One region of the Yimella lutea genome, then DNA from elsewhere that is predicted to be linked to it. Evidence: predicted binding sites of a transcription regulator. Region 1 holds the regulator's gene; each other region holds the start of a gene.

What was found. Region 1 encodes HrcA, which represses chaperone genes, less so after heat shock. Its sites were predicted from a motif close to TTNGCACTCGNNNNNNNCGAGTGCNAA; they were not measured.
Region 2: a site for HrcA is predicted at 8,469-8,495, ahead of groL (chaperonin GroEL). Genes of this name have one in related genera too.
Region 3: a site for HrcA is predicted at 2,122-2,148, ahead of groES (co-chaperone GroES). Genes of this name have one in related genera too.

What each region holds. Positions count from the first base shown of each region.
Region 1 is NZ_VFMO01000001.1:2,732,290-2,742,525, forward strand. It holds gene FB459_RS13190 (PhoH family protein) at 1-207, opposite strand, end outside; gene FB459_RS13195 (16S rRNA (uracil(1498)-N(3))-methyltransferase) at 274-1,020, opposite strand; gene dnaJ (molecular chaperone DnaJ) at 1,017-2,135, opposite strand; gene hrcA (heat-inducible transcriptional repressor HrcA) at 2,145-3,155, opposite strand; gene FB459_RS13210 (DUF3097 domain-containing protein) at 3,287-4,162, shown strand; gene FB459_RS13215 (NUDIX hydrolase) at 4,190-5,092, shown strand; gene nadA (quinolinate synthase NadA) at 5,249-6,235, shown strand; gene FB459_RS13225 (L-aspartate oxidase) at 6,245-7,687, shown strand; gene nadC (carboxylating nicotinate-nucleotide diphosphorylase) at 7,684-8,568, shown strand; gene FB459_RS13235 (MOSC domain-containing protein) at 8,614-9,210, opposite strand; gene hemW (radical SAM family heme chaperone HemW) at 9,241-10,236, opposite strand, start outside.
Region 2 is NZ_VFMO01000001.1:947,004-957,239, forward strand. It holds gene FB459_RS04535 (NADH-quinone oxidoreductase subunit 5 family protein) at 1-488, shown strand, start outside; gene FB459_RS04540 (complex I subunit 4 family protein) at 482-1,978, shown strand; gene FB459_RS04545 (NADH-quinone oxidoreductase subunit N) at 1,975-3,423, shown strand; gene FB459_RS04550 (pyridoxal phosphate-dependent decarboxylase family protein) at 3,487-4,827, shown strand; gene FB459_RS04555 (hypothetical protein) at 5,045-6,535, shown strand; gene FB459_RS04560 (DUF3263 domain-containing protein) at 6,682-6,972, shown strand; gene FB459_RS04565 (SDR family oxidoreductase) at 7,067-7,813, opposite strand; gene FB459_RS04570 (YbaK/EbsC family protein) at 7,890-8,417, shown strand; gene groL (chaperonin GroEL) at 8,654-10,236, shown strand, end outside.
Region 3 is NZ_VFMO01000001.1:3,279,754-3,289,989, forward strand. It holds gene groL (chaperonin GroEL) at 1-1,546, opposite strand, end outside; gene groES (co-chaperone GroES) at 1,675-1,968, opposite strand; gene FB459_RS15755 (metallophosphoesterase) at 2,196-3,098, shown strand; gene FB459_RS15760 (class I SAM-dependent methyltransferase) at 3,098-4,318, shown strand; gene FB459_RS15765 (glycoside hydrolase family 3 N-terminal domain-containing protein) at 4,329-5,576, shown strand; gene tsaD (tRNA (adenosine(37)-N6)-threonylcarbamoyltransferase complex transferase subunit TsaD) at 5,584-6,627, opposite strand; gene rimI (ribosomal protein S18-alanine N-acetyltransferase) at 6,620-7,075, opposite strand; gene tsaB (tRNA (adenosine(37)-N6)-threonylcarbamoyltransferase complex dimerization subunit type 1 TsaB) at 7,072-7,758, opposite strand; gene tsaE (tRNA (adenosine(37)-N6)-threonylcarbamoyltransferase complex ATPase subunit type 1 TsaE) at 7,755-8,225, opposite strand; gene FB459_RS15790 (alpha/beta fold hydrolase) at 8,222-9,379, opposite strand; gene alr (alanine racemase) at 9,369-10,236, opposite strand, start outside.

The DNA.
Region 1 (10,236 bases):
CTCGACCAGAGCCATGTCGCCGGGATCGCCCTGCAGCTGGATTCCATTGCCGCGGACCGCGATCACCAGCTTCGGGAACGCGCGCTCGATGGTGGTGAGCAACTCGTCGTTCGGCCCGAGCAACTGCACCATCGGCACATCCGGTGGTACTTCGACGGCGTGGGTCGCCTGGACGGTGTGCGGGGTGCTGTTGGTCGAATCTGTCATCGTGCGTCCCAGTCTACGTGCGGGTCCGATGGGTCTCATCCGAAATTCACGCCGGCTTCGAGTGGGTCAGTGGTGCGCCCAGCGGGTGCCCGACATGACGACCGCGAGAGCTGCCGGCCCGGCGCTCGACGAGCGCAGTACATGCGGTCCGAGACGGACGATCCGTGCCCCGGCGTCCTCGAGCACCGACAGTTCGGCGGGGCTGATGCCGCCCTCGGGTCCGACCACGATCGCGAGTTCTTCCACTCCGGCGAGGTCGACATCGGCCAAGGCAGTCGTTGCGTCCTCGTGCAGGACGAACACGGTGCGGCCGTTCGCCAGGCCGGCGAGCCCCCTGCGATCGAGCAACGGACCGACGACCGGGACGGTGGCCCGGCGGGACTGCTTGGCCGCCGCACGAACGACCAGCTCCCACTTGCGCGCAGCCTTCGCGCCGCGCTCGCCCTTCCACTGCACGATGCTGCGCTCGGCCTGCCATGGCACGACCTCGTCGACACCCAATTCCGTTGCGGCTTCGATGGCTTGGTCGTCGCGATCGCCCTTGGCGAGCGCCTGGACGAGGATCACACGCGGGAGTTGCGGAGTCTGTTGCTCGGTGCTGACGACAACCAGATCGAGCCGGTCCTTGTACGCCGCCGCCACCGTGCACTGAGCGACCGTCCCGGAACCGTCGGCGACCAAGACGGTTTCCCCCGGCTCGATCCGCTTCACGGTGGCCGCGTGTCGCCCCTCCGGGCCGTCGAGCACCAGCGGGGCACCGTCAGTGACACCGTCCAGGCGTCCGGCGTCGATCAGGAAGAGCGCAGCGGTCACTTGAACGCGTCGCGCAGCTTGCCGAACAGTCCCTTGTCGGCTCGCTGGAAGTTGCCCTCCGGACGCTCTTCGCCGCGGGCCGTGGCGAGCTGACGCAGCAGATCGCGCTGCTCGTCGGACAGGTTCATCGGGGTGCGGACGTTGGTGTGCACCAGCAGGTCGCCGCGCATGTTCGTGCGCAGGTGCGTGACGCCGAGGCCCTTGAGCGTGATGACATCGCCCGGCTGGGTGCCGGCCTTGATCTCCACGTCGCGCGGGCCGTCGAGGGTCTGTAGGGGCAGGTTGGCACCGAGGGCGGCCGCGGTCATCGGGAGTTCGACCGAGCAGTGCAGATCGTCGCCCCGACGTTGGAAGGTCTCGTGCTTGCGGACCCGCACCTCGACGTAGAGATCGCCGTTCGGGCCACCACCGGGGCCCACCTCGCCCTCGCCGCTCAGTTGGATGCGGGTGCCGGTGTCGACCCCCGCGGGCACCTTGATCTTCAGCGTGCGGCGGTCACGACGGCGTCCCTCGCCGGAGCAGTCCGGGCACGGCGACTCGACGACCTCGCCGTAACCGTGACAGGCACCGCACGGACGGGTGGTCATGATCTGGCCGAGGAAGGAACGCTGCACCTGCTGCACCTGACCGGCGCCCTGGCAGACGTCGCAGGTGCGGCGTCCGGTGCCCGGGCGGGAGCCTTCACCGTCGCACGTGTCACACAGGATCGCGGTGTCGAAGACGAGGTCCTCGGCGCCACCGAAAACGGCGGTCGACAGATCGATCTGCAACGGGACGAGGGCGTCCTGTCCGTGCTGGACGCGAGACCTCGGGCCACCCTGCGTACCGGCCGCGCCGGCACCGAAGAAGGCGTCCATGACGTCGGTGAAGCTGAAGTTGCCGCCGAACCCTGCGTGCTGACCGCCGAACGGGTCGGCGCCCATGTCGTACTGCTGACGCTTGTTCGGGTCGGACAGCACCTCGTAGGCCTGCGAGATCTTCTTGAACTCGGCCTCGGCCTCCGGCCCCGGGTTGACGTCGGGGTGCAACTTGCGGGCCTGCTTGCGGTAGGCGCGCTTGATGTCCTCCGCCGAGGAGTCGCGGGACACGCCGAGATCGGCGTAGTAGTCGTTCAACGAAGTTCCTTACTGCTCGAGAATTTCCGAGACGTAACGGGCGACCGCGCGAACCGCGGCTATGGTGGTGAGGTAGTCCATGCGGGTCGGACCCAGCACACCGATACCACCGGCGGTGTACGGAGCGCTGACGATCGATGCCGTCCGGAATCCGTCGATGGCGTTCTCGCCGCCGATCCGGACGTAGACGTCGTCGCCTTCCATCTGCTGCAGCAAACGCAACAGAACGACGTGTTCTTCCAAGGCGTCCAGCACCGGTCCGATGGTCTCTGGGAAGTCCTGCCCGGAGCGCACCAGGTGGGAGGTGCCGGCCATGACGACGCGCTCCTCACGCTCCTCGGCCAGGAAGTCGCGGATCACGCCGACGGACGTGGGAGTGGAGTCGTCGGGGTGCGAGTCAGGCTTCGCGCCTGCGCGGCGCTGCTCGGCCCAGGCGTCCAGCCGGTCGGCGGCGTGAGCGCGGGTGCGCCCTTCGGCGGCCTGGTTGACGACGTCGCGCAGGCTGAGGAGTTGGTCGGCGGTGTGGGCGATGGTCAGCACCCGCTGCTCCACCCGTCCGGTCGACATGATCAGCACGACCATGACCTTGGTGTCGGCGAGGCTGACGAGCTCGATGTGACGGACGGTGGCGGTGCCGATCGACGGGTACTGCATGACCGCGACCTGGTGGGTGAGCGACGAGAGCAGCCGGACGGTGCGGTCGACGATGTCGTCGAGGTCGACCGCCTGCTGCAGGAAGGTCTCGATGGCGACACGCTCGGAGCGTGACAGCGGCTTCATGTGGCCGAGTTGGTCGACGAACCGGCGGTATCCGGCGTCGGTTGGGACACGTCCGGCGGAGGTGTGTGGGGCACTGATCAGCCCCTCCTCCTCCAGGGCGGCCATGTCGTTGCGGATCGTTGCGGCGCTGACGCCGAGTTGGTGACGATCCAGCAAGGCCTTGGACCCGACGGGCTCGGAGGTGGCGACGTAGTCCTGCACGATCGCGCGCAGCACGTCGAGACGGCGTTGTTCGCTCATCGGTCCTCCTCACTGTTCGGGCTCGCTCGCGACTTTGGCACTCCGAGGGCACGAGTGCCAATTCTACGACCCGGCGCGAACCGCGCGTGTCACCCACGACGTGACCTGCGCCGCCGTCTACCGTGACGGCCGTGACAGACCGATACGGCTCCGATGTGCTCTCCTCCGACTGGCGCGCGCCCAAGCGTGGACGATCCCAGGAGGTCGCCGCGGAGCCCGACACGGTCGTCGAGGAGGTCGACACCGGGTTCGTCGGCGCCGTCGTCCGGGTGGAGAAGGTCGGCGGGATGCACGTGGTGCACCTGGAGGACCGACGCGGCAAGGTGCGCGCGTTCCCGCTCGGCCCGGGCTTCCTCATCGACGGACGCCCGGTGATCCTGACTCCCCCACGCCCGGCGGACGCGGCCGCGCTGGCGGCCGCACGCGCCACCACCACGCGTACGGCGAGTGGGTCGGTCGCCGTGGCCGACCAGCGGGCGAAGGTCGCGCTCGGCTCCCGGATCTTCGTCGAGGGCCGACATGACGCCGAGCTGGTCGAGAAGGTGTGGGGCCACGACCTGCGGGTCGAGGGCGTGGTCGTCGAGATGCTGGACGGCGTGGACGACCTGTCGGCCGTGATCCGCGATTTCGCCCCCGGGCCGGGGCGGCGCATGGGCATCCTCGTCGACCACCTGGTGCGGGGCACCAAGGAGCAGCGCATCGTCGACGCCGCGCGGGCGCTGCCTCAGTCGCGCGACCATGTGCTGATCCTCGGCCACCCGTACGTCGACGTGTGGCAGAGCGTGCGTCCGCAAAAGCTGGGTTGGACCAAGTGGCCGGTGATACCGCGCGGCACCTCGTGGAAGCACGGCATCCTTGCCGAGCTCGGCTGGCCGCACGCCTCTCAGGCTGACGTCGCGCGCGGGTGGAAGCGCATTCTCGGCACGGTCGACAACTACGCCGATCTGCAGCCGGAGCTGCTCGGCCGCGTCGAGGAGCTCATCGACTTCGTCACCGCTCCGGTCTGATCCGATTCACCTTGTAGGTTCTGCGTCATGACCTCTCGCCCGGCCGCGTCGCTGCATGCCGACCTGGTGGCGGTCGTCGTCTCGGTCGGCACCTGCGCGGGCGCGCCCGATCAGGGACCGATGGTGCTCGCCGCCGGCGATCCACTGCACCTTCCGGCGGGCCCGTTGCGCACCGACCACCACTCGCTGCAGAACGGCGCGCGAGCGTTCGTTGCGGAACAGACGGGGCACTCCCTGGGCTTCGTGGAGCAGCTCTATACGTTTGCCGACCTGGGCCGCGACGGTTCCGCCGGTCGGGCGGTGTCGATCTCCTACCTGGGGCTCACGCGGGCGGCCGCCGACGACGGCTGGCGCGATGTCTACGACCTGCTGCCGTGGGAAGATCGCCGTTCAGAGCGATCAATCGCGTTGTGCGACAAGCTGATCAGCGAGCTGCGCAGGTGGTCGACCGATGCGTCCGAACGCATCGCGCACATCTTCGGTGATGGTGAACTGCCATGGCGTCCCGAGCTGGCGCTGCAACGTTACGAGTTGCTCTGGGAGGCCGGACTGGTTGCGGATTCGCCCAACGCCGCTGACGGCGTCGACGGCCTCACCGGCCCCGCGATGCACTCCGACCACCGCCGCATCCTCGCGACGGGTCTGTCCAGGCTGCGCTCGACGATCCAGTACCGCCCACTCGTGTTCGAGCTCATGCCCCCGACGTTCACCCTGGGCGAGCTGCAGGCGGTGGTCGAGGCGTTGGTCGGCGCCGGCCTGCACAAACAGAACTTCCGCCGCTCGGTCGAACAGCAGGCGCTGGTGGAGCCGACCGATGACACCTCTCGCGCCACCGGCGGACGACCGGCGCGGCTCTACCGCTTCCGTCGCGAGGCCATTGCGGCCCGCGGCCAGGTGGGCACCAAGGTGCCGATCCCCCGATCGCGCTGACCCGCGTCCGCCGCTGCGGGTACGGCCCACCCTCCGCAACCACTGCGCCTCTCACTGCAAACACAGCGCGTGCTCGCACGCGCGGTATTTGCAGTGAGCGATGTTATGCTCACTCCAAGCATTTACTCAATGTGAGCAAATAGGATGGAGCCGACGATGTCGACAGCCACGTACGAGAAGGTCCGCCACCTCATCCCCGAGGTCGAGTGGGCCGTCTTCGAGCCGGAGATCGAGGCGATCGAAGCGCTGAAGCGCGAGCACGACGCCGTGATTCTGGCGCACAACTACATGACGCCAGAGGTCTTCCACGGCGTGGCAGATATCGTCGGCGACTCCCTCGCCCTCGCCCGCGAGGCGCAGCACGTCACGGCCGGCACGATCGTGCTCGCCGGGGTGCACTTCATGGCCGAGACGGCAAAGCTGCTCAACCCGGCCAAGCGGGTGCTGCTGCCTGACCTGCGTTCGGGTTGCTCGCTGGCCGAGAGCATCACGCCGGAGGACATCGCCGAGCTTCGCCGGCAACACCCGGGTGTGCCGGTGGTCACCTATGTCAACACCAGCGCGGCGGTGAAGGCCGCGAGTGACATCTGCTGCACCTCCGGCAACGCGGTCGAGATCATCGAGTCGCTGGGGGTCGACCGGGTCATCATGATCCCCGACCAGTACCTCGCCCGGAACATCGCTGCCCGCACCGGCGTCGAGGTGATCACCCACCCGGGTGCGTGCGAGGTGCACGAGCGCTTCACGCCCGCCGACATCGACGACATCCGCTCGGGCAACCCCGGCGTGACGGTCATCGCCCACCCCGAGTGCCCGCCGAATGTGGTTGCCGCATCGGACTTCTCGGGTTCGACCGCCCAGATGATCGACTTCGTCGGCCAGGTGTCCCGGGCGGGCGTGCCCGACGCCGGCGGACGCCGCAAGGTCGCCCTCATCACCGAATGCTCGATGAGCGACAACGTGGCCGCCGAGCACCCCGACGTCGACTTCGTGCGCCCGTGCAACCTGTGCCCGCACATGAAGCGCAACACGCTCACCGCGATCCGTCGCTCGCTCGAACTCGGCCAGCACGAGATCACTCTCGACCCCACCCTCGAAGCACCCGCGCGCCGCGCCATCGAGCGCATGCTCGCGGTCAAGTAGGAGCACACCATGAACAAGCCGGTCATCATCGGCTCGGGCCTCGCGGGTCTCACCGCCGCTTGGGCCCTCTCGCCCGCCGATTGCGTGCTCGTCACGCCGGGCACGCTCACCGACAACGCGGCGAGCATGTGGGCCCAGGGCGGCATCGCGGCAGCTCTCGCCGACGACGACACCCCCGAGTTGCATGCGGCCGACACGGTGCGGGCCGGGGCGTTCGTCGGCGACACCCGCACCATTCGCCGCATCACGGAGGCGGCGACCGATGTCGTCGGTTTGCTCGCCGAGCTCGGCGTGCCGTTCGACCACACAGCCGACGGACGGCTCGACCTCGCGCTCGAGGGCGGCCACAGCCGCAGCCGCGTCGCGCACGCCGGCGACTCCTCCGGTGCCGCAATCACCCGGACGATGGCCGCCGCCGTCCGGGGTCTGCCGTCGGTGCAGGCGTTGGAACGGCACACCGCCCGCCGCCTGCTGACCGATTCGGACGGCGCGATCTGCGGTGTCGAGGTGCTCGACGCCTCGGGCGCGGTGCTCGTGCTCGAGACCGACGCCGTCGTGCTGGCGACCGGTGGGATGGGTGCGCTGTGGCCGTGCACCACGAACCCGGCGACCGCGCTGGGGCAGGGTGTCGCGATGGCTGCGCGGGTGGGTGCCCGCACCGACGATCTGCACCTCGTGCAGTTCCACCCCACCGCTCTCGACGTGCCGGCCTTTCCCAACCCCCTGCTGACCGAAGCGCTGCGTGGCGCCGGCGCGATCCTGACCGCCGACGGCGAGCGATTCGTGCACGAACTCCAACCGCGCGACGTGGTTGCTGCCGCGGTGTGGGAACAGCTGCGGGCGGGGCGTCAGGTTCGCCTCGATTGCCGCGAGATCTCTTCTGTTGTAACGCGTTTCGCTGCGGTTGCCGAGCTCTGCGGGGCGCACGGATTCGACCTCGCCAGCGACCTGCTGCCGGTGCGGCCGGCCCTGCACTACGCCATGGGTGGCGTCACAGTCGACGCCCAGGCGCGCACCTCAGTGCCCGGTCTCTGGGCCGTCGGCGAGGTGTCGCGCACCGGCCTGCACGGAGCCAATCGCTTGGCCTCCAACTCTTTGCTCGAAGCGGTGGTGACCGGCCGCGCGGCGGCCGACTCGATCCGGGGAGCCGACACCCGTTGGACCCCGCGGGTGCTGCCGGTCGACCCAGCCACCGTGGTGCCGCCGTCCGCGGGCGCTGCGGTCGACCTCGGCGAGGTGCGAACGATCCTCGGCGCCAGCTGTGGGGTGTTGCGCGACGGCGAGTCGCTCGAGGGCGCGGTCGACCGACTCGCCGAGTTGCGGCACGACGATGCGGGCTACGTCGCCTGGCTCGTCGCCCGCTCGGCTCTCTTGCACCCGCACACCGTGGGCGCCCACCGACGCATCGACGAGCAGCTCGAAACCGCTGCGGCACAGGAGGTTCCGGCATGATCGATGCTCAGATCGGGATGGAGATCGACCGCATCGTGCGCACGGCTCTTGCCGAAGACCTCGGCCAGGCCGGCGATCTCACCACCACGACCACCGTGCCGTCCGACATCCAGGGCAGCGCGCACCTGGTCGCCCGTCAGGGCGGTGTCGTCTCCGGGGTGCGCGCGGCGCAGCACGCCTTCGACCTGGTCGACGCCTCGCTGGAGGTCGACTGGTTCGTGTCCGACGGTGCGACGGTCGCGCCGGGCACGCGCATCGCGACGGTCACCGGGAGTGCCGCATCGATCCTCACGGCCGAACGCACCGCACTGAATCTGCTCGGTCACCTCAGCGGCATCGCCACCCGCACCGCAGGGTTCGTGCGTCTCGTCGACGGCACGGGTGCCCGCATCGCCGACACCCGCAAGACCACCCCCGGGCTACGCGCCCTGGAGAAGCGCGCGGTGGCCGACGGTGGCGGGGTCAACCACCGCTTCGGGCTGCACGACGCAATTCTGTTGAAGGACAACCACATCGGGCTCGGCGGCGGTCTCGACAAGGTGCTCGCCAGGCTCGCCGAACGCTCGGGTCACCTGGTGCGGGTCGAGGTGGAGGTCGACACTCTCGACCAGTTGCGCGAACTGCTCGCCTTCGATGCCGACCGGCTCGGGCGCCGCCTCCCGCCGGTGGTGCACGGTGTGCTGCTCGACAACATGAAGCCCGCCCTCATCCGCGAGGCCGTCGGCCTGATCGACGACCACCCTGCATCGCTGGTCATCGAGGTCTCCGGCGGCGTCGACGAGACGACCGTGCGCGGGTTGGCCGAGGCAGGTGCGCAGATCATCTCGATCGGTGCCCTGACCCACAGCGTCCGCACGCTCGACATCGGCCTCGACCTGTAAGCAGACCGTTTGGGTGGCGCCGGTCGTTGCCGAGTCGCCGCGCGCTCAGACGGGACCCAACGCGACCGGGGCGCCGTCCGGCAGCTCGACCGTGATCGGGTCACCCGCTCGCACCATCCCACTGCGCTCGACGACCGACATCACCCCGGCTCGGCGAATGACCTGCACCGTCCGCACCTCGGGTGAGGCCGTCGACGGGGCGGGTTCGTCGGTCGGGGTCCCGTCGGTCCTGGAGAGCACCACTTTGAGCAGACCCGGCTTGAAGTCGTTGATCTGCGCGCACGGGTTGCGCAGGCCGGTGAGCCGCACGACGGCCTCGTCGCCGAGGTGCAGGCGGGTGTCGACCGGGAGCGCATGCAGGTCGACACCGCTGGTCAGCACGTTTTCGCCGAGGTCACCCGCGGCCAGGGTGTAACCCATGCGCTCGGCGGTCTCGAACACCTCGCTGGGCACGAGATGCACCTGCCGCAGGTTGGGTTGGTTCGGGTCGCGACGCACCCGGGACCGATGTTGCACAAGGGTTCCCGCGTGCGCGTCACCTCGCACCCCCAGGTCGGCGACCAACTCGATCGCCTCCACCGGCGCCTTGGAGAAGCGGTGCAGCTCGTCCCGGCTGACGGCGGCCACACGGGGCTGGTTCATGGGTCGATCCTCGCATCAACCGGTTATGGGTCAGAAGTCGAGCAGCCGACGGACGGCGGTGTCGGCGAGCAGCCGTCCACGCAGGGTGAGCACGAGTCGCCGATCGCGCAGGGCCGTCGGTCCGTCGACGAGACCGTCGCCGATCAGCCCGGCGACGGCGGTGCGCCCGGCGGGTTCGAGGTCGTCGAGGGCGAGGCCGGCGTCGCGACGGATGCCGAGGAGCACGCGCTCCTCGTATCGCTGTGTGTCCGTGAGCAATTCGCGTCCGGCGCCTGGTGAGTTGCCCTCGGCCAGCACCGAGGCGTACGCCGCAGGGTGCTTGCGATTCCACCAGCGCACCCCACCAACGTGACTGTGCGCGCCGGGCCCGATCCCCCACCAGTTCGCGTCCGACCAGTACAGCTCGTTGTGGCGGCAGCGCAGCGAGGGGTCGGTGGCCCAGTTCGACACCTCGTACCAGGAGTAACCGGCCACGGCGAGCATGGAGTCGGCAAGCTCGTACTTGTCGGCTTCGTCGTCGTCATCGGGCATCGTCACCTGGCCGCGGCGCACCTGAGCCGCGAGCTTCGTGCCCTGTTCGACTACGAGCGCGTAGGCACTGATATGCCCGGGTTCCAAGGCAATTGCCGCGTCCAGCGAGGTGCGCCAGTCGGCGAGCGACTCCCCCGGTGTGCCGTAGATGAGGTCGACACTGGTCGCCAGCCCGGCCGCCTTCGCCGCCTCGACGCTGCGCCCGACATTGGCGGGGTCGTGGGTGCGCTCGAGCGTGTGCAGCACGTGTGGCACCGCCGACTGCATCCCGAACGACACCCGGGTGAAACCGCCGTCCGCCAGCACCTCCAGCGATTCGGGAGTCACCGAGTCGGGGTTGGCTTCGGTCGTGATCTCGGCATCATCGGCAAAGCCGAACCGGTCGCGCAGGGCGCCGATCATCCGCACCAGGTCGTGCGCCGCGAGCATCGTGGGCGTGCCGCCGCCGACGAACACCGTCGAGATCGGCGGCGCCTGGTCACCCAGCACCCGTAC
Region 2 (10,236 bases), 1.8 Mb from region 1:
TCCTGCCGCGTCCGCCGTGGCCGACCCGGATGGGTCTGGGCCTGCTGGCGTTGATCAGCATCGGCGGCGGCGCGCTCATCCTGAGCCCCTGGCTCGACATCGACTACATGCACCCGCAGTGGCTGATCGTGGCCGCAGGGCTGCTCGCGATCGCCGCCGCCGGGTTGCTGGTGCGGGCGCTGTCGGTACGCACCACCTTCGGGGACGCCGCCTCCCGCCTGCCGTTGTACCTGCGTACGTTCGCCTCCCGCGGCGCCGACGTCGACCGGCTCTACCTCGCGCTGGTCGCCCGGCCGGTCGAGATGCTCGCCGGCGTGGTCGCCCGCGCGGACGCGATGCTGGAGCGTGGGGTTCGCGCCCTGGGCACCGGTGCGCTCACCCTCGCCACCCGCAGCGGACGCGTGCACACCGGCGCCCCGTCGGTCGGTCTGGTCGCCCTCGCCTGCGGCGTCGTGCTGGCCGGAGTGCTGGGGGTGACGCTGTGGTGATCATCCTGCTGGCTCTCGTGCTGGTGCCACTCGTCACCGGATTCGCGCTCGTGGGCGGCGGACGCCGGCCGCGCGCCGTCGGCGAGACCTCTGCCTTCGCGATCGCGGCGCTCGCCGCGGCTGCGACCACCGCCCTCGCCGTCGTGGTGTCGATCCAGCGGCCGGATTTCGACCGGCAATGGGTGCCCTCGCTCGGCCTGCGCTTCCACCTCGGTGTCGACGGCATCAGCATTCCGCTGATCGTCCTCACCGCCGCGATCGGTCTGCTCGCGGTGCTGCACCGCCGGGTTGATGACCGATCTGGTTCGGACGCAACGTATTTCGGCTGTCTGCTGATCGTGGTCGGCGGCGCCCTGCTCGGCTTCCTGGCCCGCGACGCGATCCTGTTCTTCATCGCCTTCGAGATGGTCCTCGTGCCGATGTGGGTGTTGATCGCGGTCTTCGGCGACCAGCGGGACCGCGAGAGCACCCGCCGCGCGGCGCTCATGTTCGTGCTCTACACGGTGCTCGGCTCGACGCTGATGCTCGCCGGAATCCTGGCGCTCGTCTTCGCCTCCGGCACCGCCGACCTCACCGAACTCGCCCGGGGCGTCTCCCTCAATGCGCCCCAGCAGACCGCCATCGCCGCGATGCTGCTGGCCGGGTTCGCAGTCAAGGTGCCGCTGTGGCCGCTGCATTCCTGGCTGCCCGCCGCACACACCGCCGCACCCACCGGCGGCTCGATGCTGCTGGCGGCCGTCCTGCTGAAGCTCGGCACCTACGGCGTCATCCGGTTGCTCGTCGCACCCTTGCGCGAAGGCTGGCAGACGCTCGCACCCCTCGTCGGCGTGCTGGCGGTCATCGGCATCATCTGGGCCGGTCTGGTCTGCCTGGTCGAACCGTCACTCAAACGCCTGATCGCTTACTCCTCGGTGGCCCACATGGGCGTCGTGATGCTGGCGCTCGCGACCGGCACCGAACTCGGTCTCAAGGCGGCTCTCTTCGGCAACATCAGCCACGGACTCATCTCGGCGCTGCTGTTCGCAGTGGTCGGTGGGCTCAAGCAGCGCTGGCACGACGACCGCCTGGACGTGCCTCGGGAGGCCGTCCGCGACGTCAGCCCCCGCCTGGGTTTCGCTCTGCTCTTCGGCCTCGCCGCCTCCCTCGGTCTGCCGCCGCTGGCCGGCTTCTGGTCCGAGTTGCTCACCCTCCTCGCCGCTTGGCAACCGGCATCCGATCGGACGCTGTTCAAGGTGCTGGCCGCCGTGGCCGCGATCGGTGCCGTGCTCGGCGCCGCGTACGCACTGCGCGTCGCGCGCACCGTCTGGGGCGGCTCATCCGACCGCAGCGAACGCGTGGTGCCCGAGCCCGCGCCCTGGCGTGATGCGTCCGCGTTGGAGTGGACGGTCATCGCGACGCTGATCATCGCCATCGCGGTGCTGGGCGTCTGGCCGACCGGGCTGCTCGATCTGATGGCCCCTGCCGTCGATCAGTCGGGAGCAATCCGATGAACATCCACGTGTACTGGCTGCCGCTGCTCCCGGTGATCATCCCGGCGGTCACAGCCGTCCTCGTCCTGGTGATCGACGCAGTCGTGCCCCGCCGACGCACCGTCCACTTCGTCGTGGCGGCCCTCGCCCTGGCCGCGGCCACCGCGAGCACCGTCCCTTCGCTGACGCGGGTGTTCGACGATCCGGCCACCTCGTTGTGTCAGCCGGAGGGCAACTGCTTCTACGTCGTCGACAACGTCTCTGCGGGTCTGCAGGCAGCCGCGCTGCTCTCGGCACTCGTCGTCACGTTGCTCGCTGCGCCGATCCGGATCGCGAAGTCGCACAGTGTGATTCAGGTGTCGGCTCTGCTGTCCGTGACGGCAGGCGCCACGGGCGTCGTCGCTGCTCGCGATCTCCCCGCGTGGCTGGTGATGCTCGAACTCGCGACCGTCCCCACCATCGCGCTGGTCGCCGTCCGCGCCCGCCGCACGGCGGTGGACGGCGCGCTCAACCTGCTGACGACGTCGCTGGTCTCCTTCGCGGTGACAGCGATGGGTGTGGCGATGTGGTTCGCCGCCACCGGTTCGGCCACCTTCGACGCCGACACCGTGCAGGTCGCGATCGACAACCCTGACACCCGCCCGATGCTCGCCGTCGCGCTGATGCTGATCGTCGCCGGTGTCGGGTTCAAGCTGTCGCTCGTGCCCTTTCACGCGTGGACTCCCGAGGGGTACGCGGGTGCGTCCGTCCCGATGACCGCGCTGCTTGCGACGGTGTCCAAGATCGCTGCACTCGGGGCGTTGCTGGTGGTCGCCCGCCCGATCGCCGCGGTCGGGGGAGCGGCCATGGTCGCGCTGGCGGTCATCGCGGTGCTGTCGATGACGCTCGGCAACGTCATGGCGCTGCGTGAGAACGACACGCTGCGCTTCCTGGCGTGGTCCTCGGTCTCCCAGGCCGGCTGGATCGTGCTGCCGCTGGCCACCTCGTCCAGCCGTGCGGTGCACGCCGCGGCCGCGTACGTCGTCATCTACGCCGTCGCCACGCTCGGCATCTTCATCGCGCTCACCGCGGTCGCCCACCAGCAGGGACGCTCTGCAGTCACCGCGTTCGATGCTCTTCGCGGACTCGGACGACGACAGCCGTGGACCGGCGTCCTGCTCTCGCTCGGTCTGTTGACTCTCGCCGGTCTGCCTCCCGCGATCGGCGGAGTGCTGGCGAAGGTCGCGGTGCTGCACCCCGTCGCGGACGAGCGGCAGTGGCTCCTGCTGGTACTCGCCGCGATCAACGCGATGATCGGCGTCGCGGTGTACCTGCGATGGGTGTGGCAGATCTTCAGCTCCGGCGGTGACACCGTCGACCGTGGTCTGCGTGCCCACCCGCTGCACCTGATCCTGCTCGTTGCCGGGGTGCCCGCGCTGGTCGTCGTGAACCTCGCGCCCCAGCTGTTGTTCTGGCTGGTCGACTGAACGGACGCCTGCAATCCCGCGGTCGTTCGGCGTTCCGAGCGCGCGCACCTAGACTGCTCGCTCGTGCACCGGTTCGACGAGAAGACCCAGCAATTGAGCGACGCCATCGCGGCGTACGCCGACAACCGACTCAAGCTGAACCCGGTTCCGCTGGACGGGGTCGCGACCCCGCAGGAGCTTCAGGAGCTCGTGGGCCAGACGATCACCCGCGAGGGCATGGGCGGACTGCCCGCGCTGGAACTGTTCACCGAGCGGCTCGCGCCGAAGTGCCTGTCGATCGACCACCCACGCTATCTGTCGTTCATTCCTTCGGCGCCGACGCGCGAGGCAGCCATGTTCGACCTCGTCGTCGGTGCGTCCGCGCTCTACGCCGGTTCGTGGCTCGAGGGCTCGGGTGCGGTGTACGCCGAGAACCAAGCGCTGCGCTGGATTGCCGATCTCGTGGGCCTGCCCCCGACCGCCGGCGGTCAGTTCGTCCAGGGCGGCACGATCGGCAACCTCTCCGCCCTCGTCGCGGCGCGAGACACCGCCCGCGCGCTCACCGACAAGCGTCCGTACCGCGTTGCAGCCACCTTCGGCTCACACTCCTCGATCGAGACCGCGTGCAAGGTGATGGACGCCGAACTGGTCAAGGTGCCGGTCGACGACTGGCAGCTGACCGGCGAAAAGTTGCGAGAAGTGTTGGAGGAGAACGGTCCTGACACCTTCTTCGCCGTCGTCGCCACGGCCGGCACGACGAACTTCGGCATCATCGACGACATCGACTCCGTCGCGGACGTGTGCGATGAGTACGGCATCTGGCTGCACGTCGACGGTGCCTACGGCGGCGCCGGGTTGGCGGCGCCGAGCGTCCGGGAGAAGTACGACGGCATCGAACGCTGCAACTCCTTCATCGTCGACCCGCACAAGTGGTTCTTCGCGCCGTTCGACTGCTGTGCGCTGATCTACCGCGAACCCATGCTCGGACGAGCCGCGCACACCCAACACGCCTCCTACTTGGACGTGCTCACCGGCTCCACCGATTGGAACCCCTCCGACTTCTCCATCGGCCTCACTCGTCGCGCTCGCGGCCTGCCGTTCTGGTTCTCGCTCGTGGTCAACGGCACGGACGCCTACACCGAGGCCATCGAGCGCACTCTCGAGGTGGCGCGGTTCGCCAACGAGGAGATCAAGAAGCGGCCGTACGTCGAACTCGTGCGCGAGGGTTCGCTCACCGTCGTGGTGTTCCGGCGCCTCGGCTGGTCGGCCGCCGACTACCAGCGCTGGTCGGACGACCTGCTGGAGCGCGAGGAGGCGTTCGTGGTGCCGACCTCGCACGAGGGCGAGACCCTCGCCCGGTTCGCGATCGTCAACCCCCTCACCAGTGAGGACGACATCACCGCGATCCTCGACACCATGGCCTGACGGCCCGCGAATCTGCGCGGATTGTGTTGCTACCGGGCGGCGTGTACCTGCACCAGTTGGCCGTCGGGGTCGGTGATCTCGAGCATCGTGCCGAACGAGGTGTCGACCCGGACGTCGTGACCGGGGCCTGAGTCGCATCTTCTTTCGCAGGTGACGCGGTTGGTGTCGAAGAACGAAACCGCTGGGCTACTGGCGAGTCCGTGATTGAGTCGCCCTCATGAACACCAGCACAGGCGTCGTCTTCCCGGTCAGCAACACCGCCAAGATGGCGCAGGGGCAGGAGGAGCGCAGTTCGTCGGCCTTCGGTCGAGGGGTCGTCTCCGACGCGCTCGCCTCCGTGGACGAGCCGGGAGCTCTCGCTGTCCGTCGCGACACCGGGTGGCGCCGCGGCTATCCCCGACACTTCCGGCGCCTGGTCGAGGTGGGCGCGCGCGACCACCAGGCGGCGATGGCGATCGCCCGCGACGGACTGTCGGCGGTGCACGAGCGGATGTGCTGGCTTCCGGTGACCGGCGGGCACGACCGGCGCGTGGCCGAGGCCTTCGCGACTCCCAGTCCGCAGCCCGCCCTGGAGTCGGTGACGGTGCGCGGCGACGGCGATCCGGAGCGCGAATTCACCCTGCCCTACAAGGGAACTCGGCTCGCGGGGGCCAACCTGCGTCGCCGGTTGGACGACTGGGTCGAATCCGGCGTCATCGAACCGGGGGTGCGGGACGCGGTGGGTCAGGTGCTCGACCATCCGGAGTGGTTGGACGTCCGTGACCGCACGTTCGTCGTGTTGGGCGCCGGTGCCGAGATGGGTCCTTTGCGGTCGCTGCTTCGCTGGGGAGGACATGTCGTCGCGATCGACCTTGCCCGCCCGGGCATCTGGTCGCCGCTGTTCGACCTGGCCAGGTCGGGTGCGGGATCGCTCACCGCACCGGTCGGTCCGGCCGGGGTGGATGCGTCCGACCCGAGTCAGCATGCCGGTGCCGACCTGCTCCACGACACCGGCCGCATCGGCGACTACCTGATGGGCCTCGAAGGCCCGATGGTGCTCGGCAACTACGTGTACGCCGACGGTGGGGTGAACCTTCGTCTCTCGGCCGCCACGGACGCCCTTGCCGTGCATCTTTCGCAAAGGCCGGACGTCGCGCTCGCCTACCTGGCCACACCCACCGACGTCTTCGTCGCGCCGGACGATGCTGTCTCGCAAGCCAATTCAGGACTCGACTCGGCGTTCCTGAAGTCGGTGCGTCGTCCGCTGCGTGCGCTGTCGGGAGGCCGGTTGCTACAGCGGCAGTACCCGCCGATCGTCGACGGCCCCGCGATCAGCGACACGATCGTGCCGCAGCAGGGGCCGAACTACTTGCTGGCCAAGCGAATTCACCGCTGGCGCGCGACGGCCGCCGCGGCCGACGGGCAGCTGGTCTCGATGAACATCGCGCCGCCCACCCGCACCAAGAGCGTCACCAAGAACCGCGCCCTGGCTGCCGCGTACGCAGGCGCCCACCGGTTCGGCGTCGAGGTGTTCGATCCGTCCACCGCCAACACCCTCATGGCGGCGATGCTCGTCCACGATCTGCGCACCGGTGGCTACGCGGCCAAGGGCGACGTGTGGGCCGCCGAGGCGGCCGGCGCGGCCCATGGCGGGCTGTGGCGTTCGCCGTACGACCCGCGGTCCGCCCTCGGAATCGCGGCTGTACTCGGCATCGGAGGGGCCCGCTGAGGCCCTTTTTCGCCTCATTCGTCACATCCGGCACAGGCTCACCGCCACAAATGACAACCGTGTCATTAGGCTCCTAGAATCGGCGACGGCTCGGCTTGCCCCAGCGGGCGAGCCGAGCACCAGACGTCCACGAGGAAAGGTCACCGATGAGCGCGGCGGAGCAGACGAGTGCACCCCAGGGTGCAGAGCTGACCGACCGTGACCGGCGGATCCTCGAGCTCGAGCGAGACTGGTTCCGCGCCCAGGGCTCCAAGGAGGACGCGATCCGCGACCGCCTCGGCATGGGCTCGACCGCGTACTACCAGGCGCTCAACGCATTGCTCGACAACCCGGAGGCGATGAAGGCCGACCCGCTGTTGGTCAAGCGCCTGCGCCGACTGCGTTCCAGCCGGATGAAGCAGCGCAACGCGCGCCGGTTCGGTTTCGACACACCCTGAGCCTGCCCAGCCCCACAAATCGGCGTGAGTTTCTGCCCTTCGCCGGGCGTGGCGAAGGGCAGAAACTCACGCCGATTCTCGGGTGGGGTCGAAGTCAGACGCCGCCGTTGAGCAGCACGCCACCGTCGACGGTGAGGGTCTGGCCGGTCATCCAGCCGGAGTCGTCCGAGGCGAGGAAAGCAACCACGCTGCCGATGTCCTCGGGCTCGCCAAGGCGCTTGAGCGGGTAGGGCTTGGCCACCTGCTCCTCGCGTCCGGAGTAGAGCGCCTCGGCGAACTTCGTCTTCACGACGGCCGGTGCGACGGCGTTGACCCGGATGTCCGGGCCGAGCTCGATCGCGAGTTCCTCGGTGAGGTGGATGACGGCGGCCTTGCTGACGCCGTACATCGCGATGCCCGGGGCGGGTCGCAGGCCGGCGACGGACGCGACATTGACGATCGAGCCGCCGTGCTCCTGCATCCACGCCTTGTGCACCAGCTTGACCCACTCCAGCGCGGAAAGGACGTTGACCTCGAGGATCTTGCGCGACACCTCGGGCTCGACGTCGAGCAGCTTGCCGAAGACCGGGTTGATGCCGGTGTTGTTGATCAGCACGTCGATGCTGCCGTGCTTGTCGATCGCGGTGCGCACGACCTCCTCGCGGTGCGCGGGGTCGTCCGCCTTGCCGGCGACGTAGGACGCGCGCTCACCGAGTCCGGCGACGGCTTCCTTCAGGGCGTCCTCGCCACGTGCGGTGATGATGACGTTCGCGCCTTCGTCGACCAGGCGCTCGGCTATGGCCAGGCCGATGCCTCGGCTGGCTCCGGTGACGATCGCGGTCTTGCCCTCGAGACGGTTCATGGACACCTCTTCTGTTCGTTTCGGTGGTTGTGTTGTCATCTTGTCGCAATCCGTACGTCCGACGAAGGAGTGGTCCATGTCCAGCGCTCGCGGGAACCTCGACTGGCAGCCCCTGGAGGAGCACCCCGGCCTCGTGGCGCCGACGGTCGCGGACGCGAACGCGCCCGGTCTGCTGGTCGCGCCGGTCGACGCCTCGCTCTCCGACACCGCCGCGTTCTGCCAGGCGTACGACGTGACCCTCGAAGCGGCCGCGAACTGCGTTGTCGTGCAAGCGCGCCGGGGTGAGAACACCACGTACGCCGCCGTCGTCGTTCGGGGCACCGACCGCGCCGACGTGAACAAGACCGTCCGCAAGCACCTGGACGCCCGCAAGATCACCTTCGCCGACCAGGAGCACGCCGAAGCGGCCACCGGCATGAAATCCGGCGGGATCACGCCGGTCGGTCTGCCGGTGGACTGGCCGATCCTCATCGACCGGGCGGTCGCCGATGGCGGGGAGTTCGTGATCGGCGGGGGAGTGCGCACGTCGAAGCTGTTGATCACCGGCGAAGCCTTGGCAGCCCTGCCGAACCCCGAGGTTCTCGACCTGACGATCGCCGGTTGAGCCGTCCGGTTCGCGTGTCCGGGAGCCCGCCGAAAATTCCCCGGCGTCCCGTTTGCACTCGCCCCGCGCGAGTGCCAATAATGGCGTTAGCACTCTCGGCATGAGAGTGACAGAACAAGTGGCAGTACGGCGAGGGTCACATCGCGCGGACGACGTAGGTCCGCAGCCGGTGCGGCTCGTCCGTCGCGGGCGTCGTGCCGCCAACTCGATACGCAATGTGTGGGAGGAACCACCACATGGCCAAGACAATTGCCTTCGACGAGGAGGCCCGTCGCGGACTCGAGCGGGGTATGAACACCCTCGCCGACGCCGTCCGTGTCACCCTCGGCCCCAAGGGCCGCAACGTCGTCCTGGAGAAGAAGTGGGGCGCACCCACGATCACCAACGACGGCGTGTCCATCGCCAAGGAGATCGAGCTCGAGGACCCCTACGAGAAGATCGGCGCCGAGCTGGTCAAGGAGGTCGCCAAGAAGACCGACGACGTCGCGGGTGACGGCACCACCACCGCCACCGTGCTGGCCCAGGCCATGGTGCGCGAGGGTCTGCGCAACGTCGCCGCCGGCGCGAACCCGATGGCGCTCAAGCGCGGCATCGAAGCGGCTGTCGCGGCTGTGTCCGAGCAGCTGCTGTCGCACGCCAAGGAGATCGAGACCAAGGAGCAGATCGCTGCCACCGCGTCCATCTCCGCCGCGGACCCCCAGATCGGTGAGCTCATCGCCGAGGCCATGGACAAGGTCGGCAAGGAAGGCGTCATCACCGTCGAGGAGAGCAACACCTTCGGTCTGGAGCTTGAGCTCACCGAGGGTATGCGCTTCGACAAGGGCTACATCTCCGGCTACTTCGTGACCGACACCGAGCGCATGGAGACGGTGCTCGACGACCCGTACATCCTGGTCGTCAACTCCAAGATCTCCTCGATCAAGGACCTGCTGCCGCTGCTGGAGAAGGTCATGCAGTCCGGCAAGCCGCTGATGATCATCGCCGAGGACGTCGACGGCGAAGCACTGTCGACCCTGGTCGTCAACAAGATCCGCGGCACCTTCAAGTCCGTTGCCGTCAAGGCTCCGGGCTTCGGTGACCGTCGCAAGGCCATGCTCGGTGACATCGCCATCCTCACCGGTGGTCAGGTCATCTCAGAGGAGGTCGGCCTCAAGCTCGAGACCGCCGAACTCGACCTGCTCGGCCGCGCTCGCAAGGTCGTCGTCACCAAGGACGAGACGACCATCGTCGAGGGTGCCGGCGACGCCGACCAGATCGCCGGTCGCGTCAAGCAGATCCGCGCCGAGATCGAAAACAGCGACTCCGACTACGACCGCGAGAAGTTGCAGGAACGCCTGGCCAAGCTCGCCGGTGGCGTCGCCGTCATCAAGGCGGGTGCCGCGACCGAGGTCGAGCTCAAGGAGCGCAAGCACCGCATCGAGGACGCCGTCCGCAACGCGAAGGCTGCCGTCGAGGAGGGCATCGTCGCCGGTGGTGGCGTGGCGCTGATCCAGGCGTCCAAGGACGCTTTCGGTTCGCTGTCGCTCGAGGGTGACGAGGCCACCGGTGCGAACATCGTTCGCGTCGCGGCCGAGGCTCCGCTGAAGCAGATCGCCCTCAACGCCGGCCTCGAGCCGGGCGTCGTGGTCGAGAAGGTCCGCAACCTCACCCCGGGTGAGGGCCTCAACGCGGCCACCGGCGAGTACGTCGACATGGTGAAGGCCGGCATCATCGACCCGGCCAAGGTGACCCGTTCGGCGCTGCAGAACGCAGCCTCGATCGCGGCCCTGTTCCTCACCACCGAGGTCGTCATCGCCGACAAGCCCGAGAAGGCTGCCCC
Region 3 (10,236 bases), 550 kb from region 1:
TGTCGGTGGTGAGCACCATCGACGCGATGGACGCCGCGTTGCGCAGCGCGGAACGGGTGACCTTGACCGGGTCGATGACGCCGGCCTTGATCAGGTCGCCGTACTCGCCGGTGGCGGCGTTGAGGCCGCTGCCCAGCGGCTGCTCACCGACCTTCGACACCGCAACATAACCCTCGAGGCCCGCGTTCTCGGCGATCCAGCGCAGCGGCTCGGCGGCCGCCTTGCGGACGATGTTCGCGCCCGTGGCCTCGTCGCCCTCGAGCTGCAGGGAGTCGAGCGCCGAGACGGCGTGGATGAGCGCCGAGCCACCACCGGCGACAATGCCCTCCTCGATCGCCGCACGGGTGGCGGAGATCGCGTCCTCGATGCGGTGCTTCTTCTCCTTCAGCTCCACCTCGGTGTGGGCGCCGACCTTGATGACGCAGACGCCGCCGGCCAGCTTGGCGAGACGCTCCTGGAGCTTCTCGCGGTCCCAGTCGGAGTCGGTGCGCTCGATCTCGGCCTTCAGCTCCTTCACGCGACCGTCGACGTCGGCGGTGTCGCCCTGGCCGTCGATGATCGTGGTGGAGTCCTTGGTGACCACGACGCGGCGGGCCTGGCCCAGCACGTCCAGGTCAGCCTGGTCGAGCTTGAGGCCGACCTCCTCGGCGATGACCTGACCACCGGTGAGGATGGCCATGTCCTGCAGCATCGCCTTGCGACGGTCACCGAAACCGGGGGCCTTGACCGCGACGACGTTGAAGGTGCCGCGGATCTTGTTGACCACCAGGGTCGACAGCGCTTCGCCGTCGATGTCCTCGGCAATGATCACCAGCGGCTTGCCCGACTGGACGACCTTCTCCAGCACCGGCAGGACGTCGGCGATCGCCGAGATCTTGCCCTGGTTGATCAGGATGTAGGCGTCCTCGAGGACGGCCTCCATCCGCTCCGGATCGGTCACGAAGTAGGGCGAGATGTAGCCCTTGTCGAACTGCATGCCCTCGGTGAAGTCGAGCTCGGTCACCGCCGTCGAGGACTCCTCGACCGTGATGACACCGTCCTTGCCGACCTTGTCGAACGCGTCGGCGATGAGGCCACCGATCGTGGTGTCCTGCGCGGACAGGGATGCGACCTGAGCGATCTCTTCCTTGCCGTCGACCTCGCGGGCATTGGACAGCAACTGGTCGTTGACGGCCTCGACGGCCTTGTCCATGCCGCGCTTCAGACCGGACGGCGAGGCGCCGGCGGCCACGTTGCGCAGACCCTCCTTGACCATCGCCTGGGCGAGGACGGTCGCGGTGGTGGTGCCGTCACCGGCGATGTCGTTGGTCTTGGTGGCGACCTCCTTGGCGAGCTGCGCGCCGAGGTTCTCGTAGGGGTCGTCCAGCTCGACCTCACGGGCGATGGTGACGCCGTCGTTGGTGATGGTCGGGGCGCCCCACTTCTTGTCGATGACGACGTTGCGGCCCTTGGGGCCGAGCGTCACCTTGACGGCGTTGGCGAGTGCGTCAACACCGCGCTCGAGCGACTTACGCGCGTCGTCGTTGAACTCCAGGGTCTTTGCCATGGTGATGGAAGTCCTTGTCTTTCAGTCTCTTTCGAGAGGTCCTGGGTGGACCGGGGAATGTGCGACGCCCCGGATCGCGGCCCGCAGAGGGCGGCGAGCCGGGGCGCCTTGAATGCTCGTGAGGCCGATCAGCGCTCGACGATGGCGAGCACGTCGCGCGCCGAGAGGATCAGCAGCTCCTGGCCGCCGTACTTCACCTCGGTGCCGCCGTACTTGGAGTAGATGACCTTGTCGCCGACCTTGATGTCCATAGGGACACGCTCGTCACCGTCCTCGTTGAAGCGGCCGGGGCCGACAGCGACGACCTCGCCCTCCTGGGGCTTCTCCTTGGCGGTGTCCGGGATGACCAGACCGGAAGCGGTGGTCTGCTCGGCCTCGACGGCCTTGACCACGATGCGGTCCTCGAGCGGCTTGATGTTCACCACAGCGGATCCTTTCTACGTTGTACCCACCGCGTCGTGCGGCGGAAGTTTGCCCTGTGACTCACCGGCTCCCGGGCTCCGGTCGCCGTCGCGGGGGTCGACCTGAGCCTTTGCGGAGCCGGCACTGTCACAGGCTGAGTGCCACTGGCGAATCTAGCACTCGCATACGTCGAGTGCTAACTGCCGTCCGACACTCTTCATTCCGTTCGGGCGGGCAGGATGGGGACATGCGATTCGGACCCGCGCCGACCCACACCATCGCCCATCTGAGCGACCCGCACCTGCTCGCGGACGGGCGCCGGCTGCACGGGGTGATCGACGTGATCGACAACCTGCGCCGCACCCTGGACCAAGTGGTTCGCACCGGTCGGTCCATCGACGCGATGGTGTTCACCGGCGACCTCGCCGACCTCGGCGAACCGGACGCATATCGCGCACTGCGTGAGATCGTCGAGCCCGCGGCTAAGGAGTTGTCCTGCACGGTCATCTGGGTCATGGGCAACCACGACGAACGTGCGCCGTACGCCCGCGGGCTCTTCGATCTCGCGGTGGACGACGAGCCGCAGGATCGCGTGTACGACCTGCGCGGGCTTCGGGTGATCGCGCTGGACAGCACGGTGACCGGCTACCACCACGGTGCGATCGACGACGACCAGATCGCCTGGCTGGCAGACCGGCTGAGTACGCCCAGTCAGTACGCCACCTTGCTCGCGCTGCATCACCCGCCACTGGTCTCGGCTGTCGACCTGATGAATGTCATCGGCCTCGACAACCAGGACGCCTTCGCATCGGTGCTGCGTGGCAGCGATGTCCGGGCGATCCTGGCCGGGCACCTGCACCACAGCTGTCACGGCACGTTCGCGGGCATCCCGGTCTCGGTGGCGGCCGCGTCCTGCTACTCCCTGGACGGCGGGGCGCCGAACGGAGCGCTGGTCGGGGTCGACGGGCGTCAAGGCTTCGACCTGGTCGACATACATCCGCACGGGCTGGTGCACACTCACATTCCGCTCGGCTCTCCCCCGGTGGTCAGCGGGTTCTCGCCGCAGGTGCAGGACGCGCTGGCCGCGCTCTCGCCGGCGGAGCGCCGCGAGGCCTTCTCCAGCAAGTCCTCCACCTGGACGCCGTCCTGATGGATGCCTTTCTCGTCGAGCGAATCCTGTCGGACGACGGCCGTTCGCTGCTCGACTCGCTGCCTTCGTACGACCCTGCTTCGGTGATGGCGTTGACGACGCGACTGCGCGCACAGGGCCACGATCCCGAACTCGTCAGTGCCGTGCTAACACAGTCGGCGCTGCGACACAGGGCGGTGGAGAAGTTCGGACCCGACGCCGCGCGGATGTTCTTCACTCCCGACGGACTCGAGCAGGCCACCCGTCCGCGCATCGCCGACGGGCACGCGGCCCGCTTCGCAGCCGCGGGCGTGAACCACGTGTACGACCTCGGTTGCGGAATCGGCTCGGACGCACGGGCATTCGCTCGCGCCGGACTTGCCGTGCACGCATTCGACCTGGACCCTGCGACTGCGGCGATCGCACGCGCGAACCTGCCCGGCGGTACGACGGTGTCGGTCGAGGACGTCACGACCGCCGACGTCCCCTCACACGTGGGTGTCTGGCTCGATCCGGCGCGGCGCACCTCGGGCGTTGCCGACATCACCGGCCGGACCAGGCGCACCTTCCGGCTGGAGGATCTCCTGCCGTCCTGGAATTTCGTCACCGCTCTGGGGGCCTCCGGACGAGCGGTGGGCGCCAAGCTCAGTCCTTCCTTCCCACGCTCGGCACTCCCCGACGGAGCGTCGGCGCAGTGGACCTCCCTCGGTGGCGAGGTGCTGGAGTGCTGCGTCTGGTTCGGCCCTGTCGCCGACGACTCGCGGTTCACGGCTCGCGTCCTCACTGCAACGGACGACGTCGTGATTCGCAGCGAGCACATCGCCGCAGAGACCGACAGCGTCGACGGCCTGGCAGCCTTCCTCTACGAAGCTGACCGGGCGGTCGTGCGTGCAGGGGTGACCGGCGCGCTCGCCGACGCAGTGGACGGCACCGAACTGGCCCCCGGCCTCGGCCACGTCACCGGTGACGTGCGTGTCGATGTTCCGTACGCCCGGCGCTACCGCGTCCGGCAGGCGGTGCCGTTCAACATCAAGAACCTACGAGCATGGTTGCGTTCCAACGACATCGGGCGAGTCACGGTGAAGAAGCGCGGTGTGAGGTTCGACGATGCCCGCTTCGTACGCGACCTCAAGCTCAAGGGCGACGCGAGTGCCCTCATCCTGGTGACCAGGTTGGCGCAATCCCAGATCGTCCTCGTGCTCGAGCCGGACGATTCCGACGAACCGGACCCTCGCCCGTAGCCTGAGCGCGATGATCAGAACCGTCTCCGTCCTCACCGTCAGCGCTCTCGCCCTATCGGCGTGCAGCGGCGACCCCGGCGGCCCGTCCGCCGGGACGACGTCGCCGGGAACCGCCGCGGTGACACCCACGACCTCTCTTTCGTCCGGCACGTCCTCGGTCGAACCGACGCCGAAGCCTTCGTCGACGACGTCACCGGGTGCATCCTGCGTGGACGGCCTGCTGCGATCTATGTCGCCGGCACAGCGCGCCGGCCAACTGGTGATGGTCGGGCTGGACGCGAGCATGTCCGCCGAGTCACTCGACACGATGATCAAGGACCATCACATCGGCAACATGTTCTTCATCGGCGGCTGGCGCACGACCTCTCGAGTGAAAAGCACCTCCGATCACGTTCAAGCACAAGCGAATTCGTCGTCGCCGAAGAGTGTCGGGTTTTTGATCGCCGCCGACCAGGAGGGCGGCCAGGTTCAGCAGTTGAAGGGTGACGGCTTCTCTGCGCTCCCGTCGGCGCTGCGCCAGGGCACGATGTCGTCTGCGGACCGAGCCGCCGTCGCACGAACGATCGTCCGCGAACTGAAGGCGGTGGGCGTCAACGTCGACCTCGCCCCGGTCGCCGACACCGTGCCGCCGGCGAACCCGCGCTCCAACGAACCGATCGGACGCTGGGGTCGCCAATACGGGAACAACCCCGCGAAGGCCGGCTCCGCTGTCGCCGAGGTGGTGCGGACGATGCAGGCGGGCGGCTTGCAGAGCACGCTCAAACACTTCCCCGGCCTCGGTCGGATCACCGGCAACACGGACTTCACCGCCGACGGCATCGTCGACGACCAGACCTCGGCTGACGACGAATACCTGCGCCCCTTCCGCGACGGGATTGCCGCCGGTGCCCCGTTCGTCATGGTGTCGTCGGCCTACTACTCGAGGATGGACGCCGAGAACCAGGCGATCTACTCGCCGAAGATCATCGACGGCGTGTTGCGCAGACAGCTCGGCTTCGGGGGAGTCGTAATGAGCGATGACCTGAATGCCGTTGCGGTACGTGATCTTCCGGCCGGTGAACGCGTGGTCAAGATGGTGCGCGCGGGCGGCGATGTGGCGCTCACCGGACTCGCGTCCGCGGCGCCGCTCATGGCGAGGGCACTGACCGCCGAAGCCGCGAAGGACCCTGTTTTCCGGGCGAAGCTGAACGCGTCGGTGAAACGGGTACTGATGGCCAAGACCGCGATGGGCCTGACGTCCTGCTCGGGGCGCGAGTAGTCCGGAGTCAGACCGAGACCGTGCTGACCGGCAGGCTCGAGTCCGTGCCGAGGTCGAGGCTCGACGGCGTGAGTCCGCGAGCGACGACCTGGGCCCCGAGCGCTGCGACCATCGCCCCGTTGTCGGTGCACAGCCGGATCCGCGGGACGCGCAGGCTGATTCCGGCTGCGGCACAACGCTCTTCGGCCATCGTCCGCAACTGGGTGTTCGCGGTGACTCCTCCGCCGATCTGCAGATCCTTGATGCCGTGGTGCTCGCACGCGTCGATCGCCTTGCGAGTGAGCACGTCAGCCACGGCCGCCGAAAAGCTCGCGGCGACGTCGGCGAGCGGCACGTCCAGACCGTCGCGTTCGCGCTCCTGCACCCAGCGCACGACCGCGGTCTTCAGGCCCGAGAACGAGAAATCGAAACGATGCTTCTCCATGTCGCGCGCCGACGTGAGACCCCGCGGGAAACGGATGGCGGTCGGATCCCCTTGCTGCGCAAGCCGATCCAGGTGCGGTCCTCCCGGATAGGGCACACCGAGCACCCGCGCCACCTTGTCGTACGCCTCGCCGGCGGCGTCGTCGATCGTCCGGCCCAGCGAAGTCACGTCGGACGCGATGTCGCGCACGATCAGCAGATCGGTGTGCCCGCCGGAGACCAGCAGGGCCATCGTCGGCTCCGGCAACGGGCCGTGGTCGAGCACGTCGGCGCAGACGTGTGCACACAGGTGGTTCACCCCGTACAGCGGCTTGTCGAGCGCCCATGCGACCGCCTTTGCCGCCGAAACCCCGACCATGAGCGCACCGGCGAGACCGGGTCCTGCAGTCACGGCCACCGCGTCGACGTCTGCGAGGGTGAGTCCGGCATCGTCGCATGCTCGCTCGATGGTCGGGATGATCGCTTCGAGGTGTGCCCGACTGGCGACCTCGGGCACCACCCCGCCGAAACGGACGTGTTCGTCGACACTGCTGGCGAGGGAGTCGCCGAGCAACGTGGTGCCGCGTACGAGCGCAACTCCGGTCTCGTCGCAGGAGCTCTCGATCCCGAGAACGACAGGCTCACTCATCGTCTGCCTCCAGCAGCGCTCGCATGATGATCGCGTCGACACCGTCCGGCTGGTAGTAGCCGCGGCGCACGCTGATCTGCTCGAAACCGTTGCGGTCGTACAGCTTTCGCGCGGCAACGTTGTCGGCGCGGACCTCGAGCATCAGTGCCTCGGCGCCGGACGACACAGCCTCGGCGCGCATCCAGTCCAACAGTTCTTGCGACAGCCCGGAGCGACGTCCCCGGGGTCGGACGGCGATCGTCATCACGTCGGCGACATCGCCGGGACAGTCGACTCCCGCATACCCGACCACCCCCTCGTCGTCCTGCGCGATCAGGTAGCGACGCTGAGGACGACCGGCGAGCTCGGACCACCAGGTGGTCTCGCTCCACGCCTCGTGCCCGAAAAGCTCCCGGTCGATCCTGGTGAGTTCGGGGATGTCGCTCCAGTGCATCTCGCGCGTGATCATGGCCGGCGCCGTTGTCCGGCAAGTGAGGTGAGCGCCGACTTCTGGCCGGCCGACGGGACGGCGTCCGGCTGCCGCAGATACAGGGGTTGCAACGGCAGCAGCTCCCCGCCGTCGCGCAGACGGGACCCGACCAGCAGGCCCAGGTGAGCGGCACTCACGTCGGCCGGCTCCATCGCCGAGGCGAACACTTCGGGATAGAGCCTCGCTCCCCGGCCGGCCGCCGGCAGCACTCGAACCTCATCGGGGAGGCCTGCCGGTTTGTGCACCTGCGGCTCGCTCTCGCGTTCACCGCGCAGGTACCGCGCCCAGTAGACCTCCTTGCGACGTGCGTCGGTGGCGACGACGAACTCCTCCACGTCGCTCGTCGCGACTTGATGCGCGATGGCGTCGAGGCTGCAGACCCCGTGGGCCGGGACACCGAGAACATACGAGAGCGTGGCCGCCGTGGTGATTCCCACCCGCAGACCGGTGAACGGACCGGGCCCGACGCCGACAGCGAGCGCCGTGACGTTCGCCCGGGTGACCCCGACCCCGTCGAACAGGTCACGAACGAGCGGCATCAGGATCTCGGTGTGGCGGCGCGCGTCGACGACGGTCTGCTCCGCGACGACCTCTGCACCGGACACCAGGGCGACGGTGACCGCCGAGGTCGAGGTGTCCAACGCCAGCAGCAGCCCACTCATGACGCGACCTGCGCAGCAACCGATTCGAAGCGAGCGCCGTTGGGTCGCAACCGAATCGATCGGACCTCCGTCGACGTGTCCACATCGATGACCAGTTCCAGACGCTTTTGGGACAGTTCCTCGGCCAGACCGGCACCCCACTCGATGACCGTCACCGCCTCGTCCAGTTCGGAGTCGAGGTCAAGGTCATCCAGTTCGAGAGAGCCATCCAGGCGATACGCATCCACGTGCACCAACTCCGGACCGCCGACGAGCGAAGGATGGACGCGGGCGATCACGAAGGTGGGGGAAGTGATCGGTCCACGCACACCGAGTCCCTCGGCGATTGCCTGGGTCAACGTGGTCTTGCCCGCACCGAGGCCGCCGGTCAGCACGACGACGTCGCCGGCACGCAGCAGCGCGCCAAGACGACGGCCCCAGGTCTGGGTCGCTTCACGATCGGGCAGCGTCACAGGCGGAAGGCTCATCGGGCCGCCTTCTGCTTCTTCTCCAGCACACCCTTGCGCCTCGGCCGTAGGTCGGTGACGGTGCGCGGCACCGTGGAACGGCGCTTGCTGGGTGGTTCGACGACGGCGCGGGAGGCACGTTCGGCGAGCGCGACGATCTCGGTGTTGACGATCTCCGGGTGCTCCAAGGGGAGCATGTGGCCGGAGTTCTCGACGACGATGTACTCGGCGTGCGGCATCTTCGCGACCATGACATCGGCGTGGGCACGCGGGACGATGCGGTCCTGCTGACCGTGGATCACCAAGGTCTCGATGCCGTCGAACTCGGCCAACACGTCGGTGCGTTCGTGGTCGACGAGGGTCGGCATGAAAGCGGAGATGACCGACATCGGGGTCTCGAAGATCATGTCGGCGGTGTAACGCACGACGGCCATCGGTACGTCCGAACCGAACGAATACCGATGCACGAGATAGCTTTCCACGTCCTTGCCGAGTTCGAGGACGCGTTCGACGGTGCTCTGCCTTGCGGACAGCCGGGCGACGGTGCCGGGACCGAGGCGGTGCACGGCGGCGCCGACCTGCTTGCCGAGGCCGAAGTCGAGCGTGCTCAGCGCTCCCGAGCTCGTGCACACGAAGCCGGCACCGACCACGCGTTCGCGGATGATCTCCGGGAACTGTTCGGCCATCGCCATCATCGCCATGCCACCCATCGAGTGGCCCATGAGGATGAGTGGCCCGTCGGGGGCGGCTTCTGTGATCACCGCGTGCAGGTCACGTCCCAGCTGGGCGATCGTGTAGGACGACTCCTCGCCTTGTTCGGACAGGCCGTGGCCTCGGTGATCCCAGAGCACCACCCGAAATCCGGCTTCTCGCAACGCTTTTCGCTGGAAGTGCCACACACCGTGGTGCTGGGTGTAACCGTGCGACAGCACGACGGTGGGTCGCTCGCCGATTTTCGCGCCGACCGGGTCGTCGATCTCCACGTGCAGCGGCACGGCGTCGCTGATCACGACGTCCTCGTGGTCGGGTATGTCGTCGTAGTCGACTTCGAGACCGAGTTCGATCGCGGTGCGGCGAGCCTTCAGCAGCCGATCGGCCGCGACTCCCGCGGCCGTGGCAGCACCGGCAGCCAGGATGCCGACGCCGAGACCGAGCAGTCCACCGTCACTCGCCATGGTGCCCACCTCCGACGTACACCCGCGGCAGGCGCGAGCTCATCCGGGCGACGATCTCGTAGCTGATCGTGTCGTTGGCATCGGCCCAGTCCTGCGCCGTCGGGACGCCGAGTTCGCCGTCACCGAACAGGACGACTTCGTCCCCGGCACTCACCTGCGCGTCGCCGACGTCTACGACGAACTGGTCCATGCAGACGCGTCCGGAGATCGTGTAGCTCGAGCCACCGATCTGTACCGGTGCCCTGTTCGAACCCGACCGTGGGACGCCGTCCACGTATCCGATCGGCACGTCGACCACCGTCGTCTCGTGATCGGGCGCATAGGTGTGTGCGTAGCTGACCCCCTGACCGGCCGGAATCCGTTTCACCACAGTCGCATTCGCGCTGACGGTCATGGCTGCACGCAGTCCGTAGTCAGCTGGTCGGCCGAGGTCGGGCACCGGCGACAGACCGTAGACCGCCAGCCCCGGACGCACCATGTCCCAGGCCGCCTGCGGCGTCGTCAGTGTCGCGGCGGAGTTCGACATGTGACGCACCTCGAGGTCGAACCCGGCACGTTCGCAGTCACGGACAGCGTCCGCGAACTTCTCCTGCTGCTGCAGCACGGTGGGGTGAGTGGGCGCATCGGCGAACGCGAAGTGAGTGAAGACGCCGACGACCTTCACAGCGCCCTCGGCGACATACGGACCGGCGGCCGCGACCAGCGCGTCCCAGTCGGCGCCGTAGGCTCCGTTGCGGGCGAGGCCGGTGTCGACCTTGCACTGCACCCGCGCTGTCCGCCCGACCCGGCGCGCCGCTTCGACGACCGCGTCGAGTTCCCAGACCGCCGGCACCCCGATGTCGATGCCGGACACGATG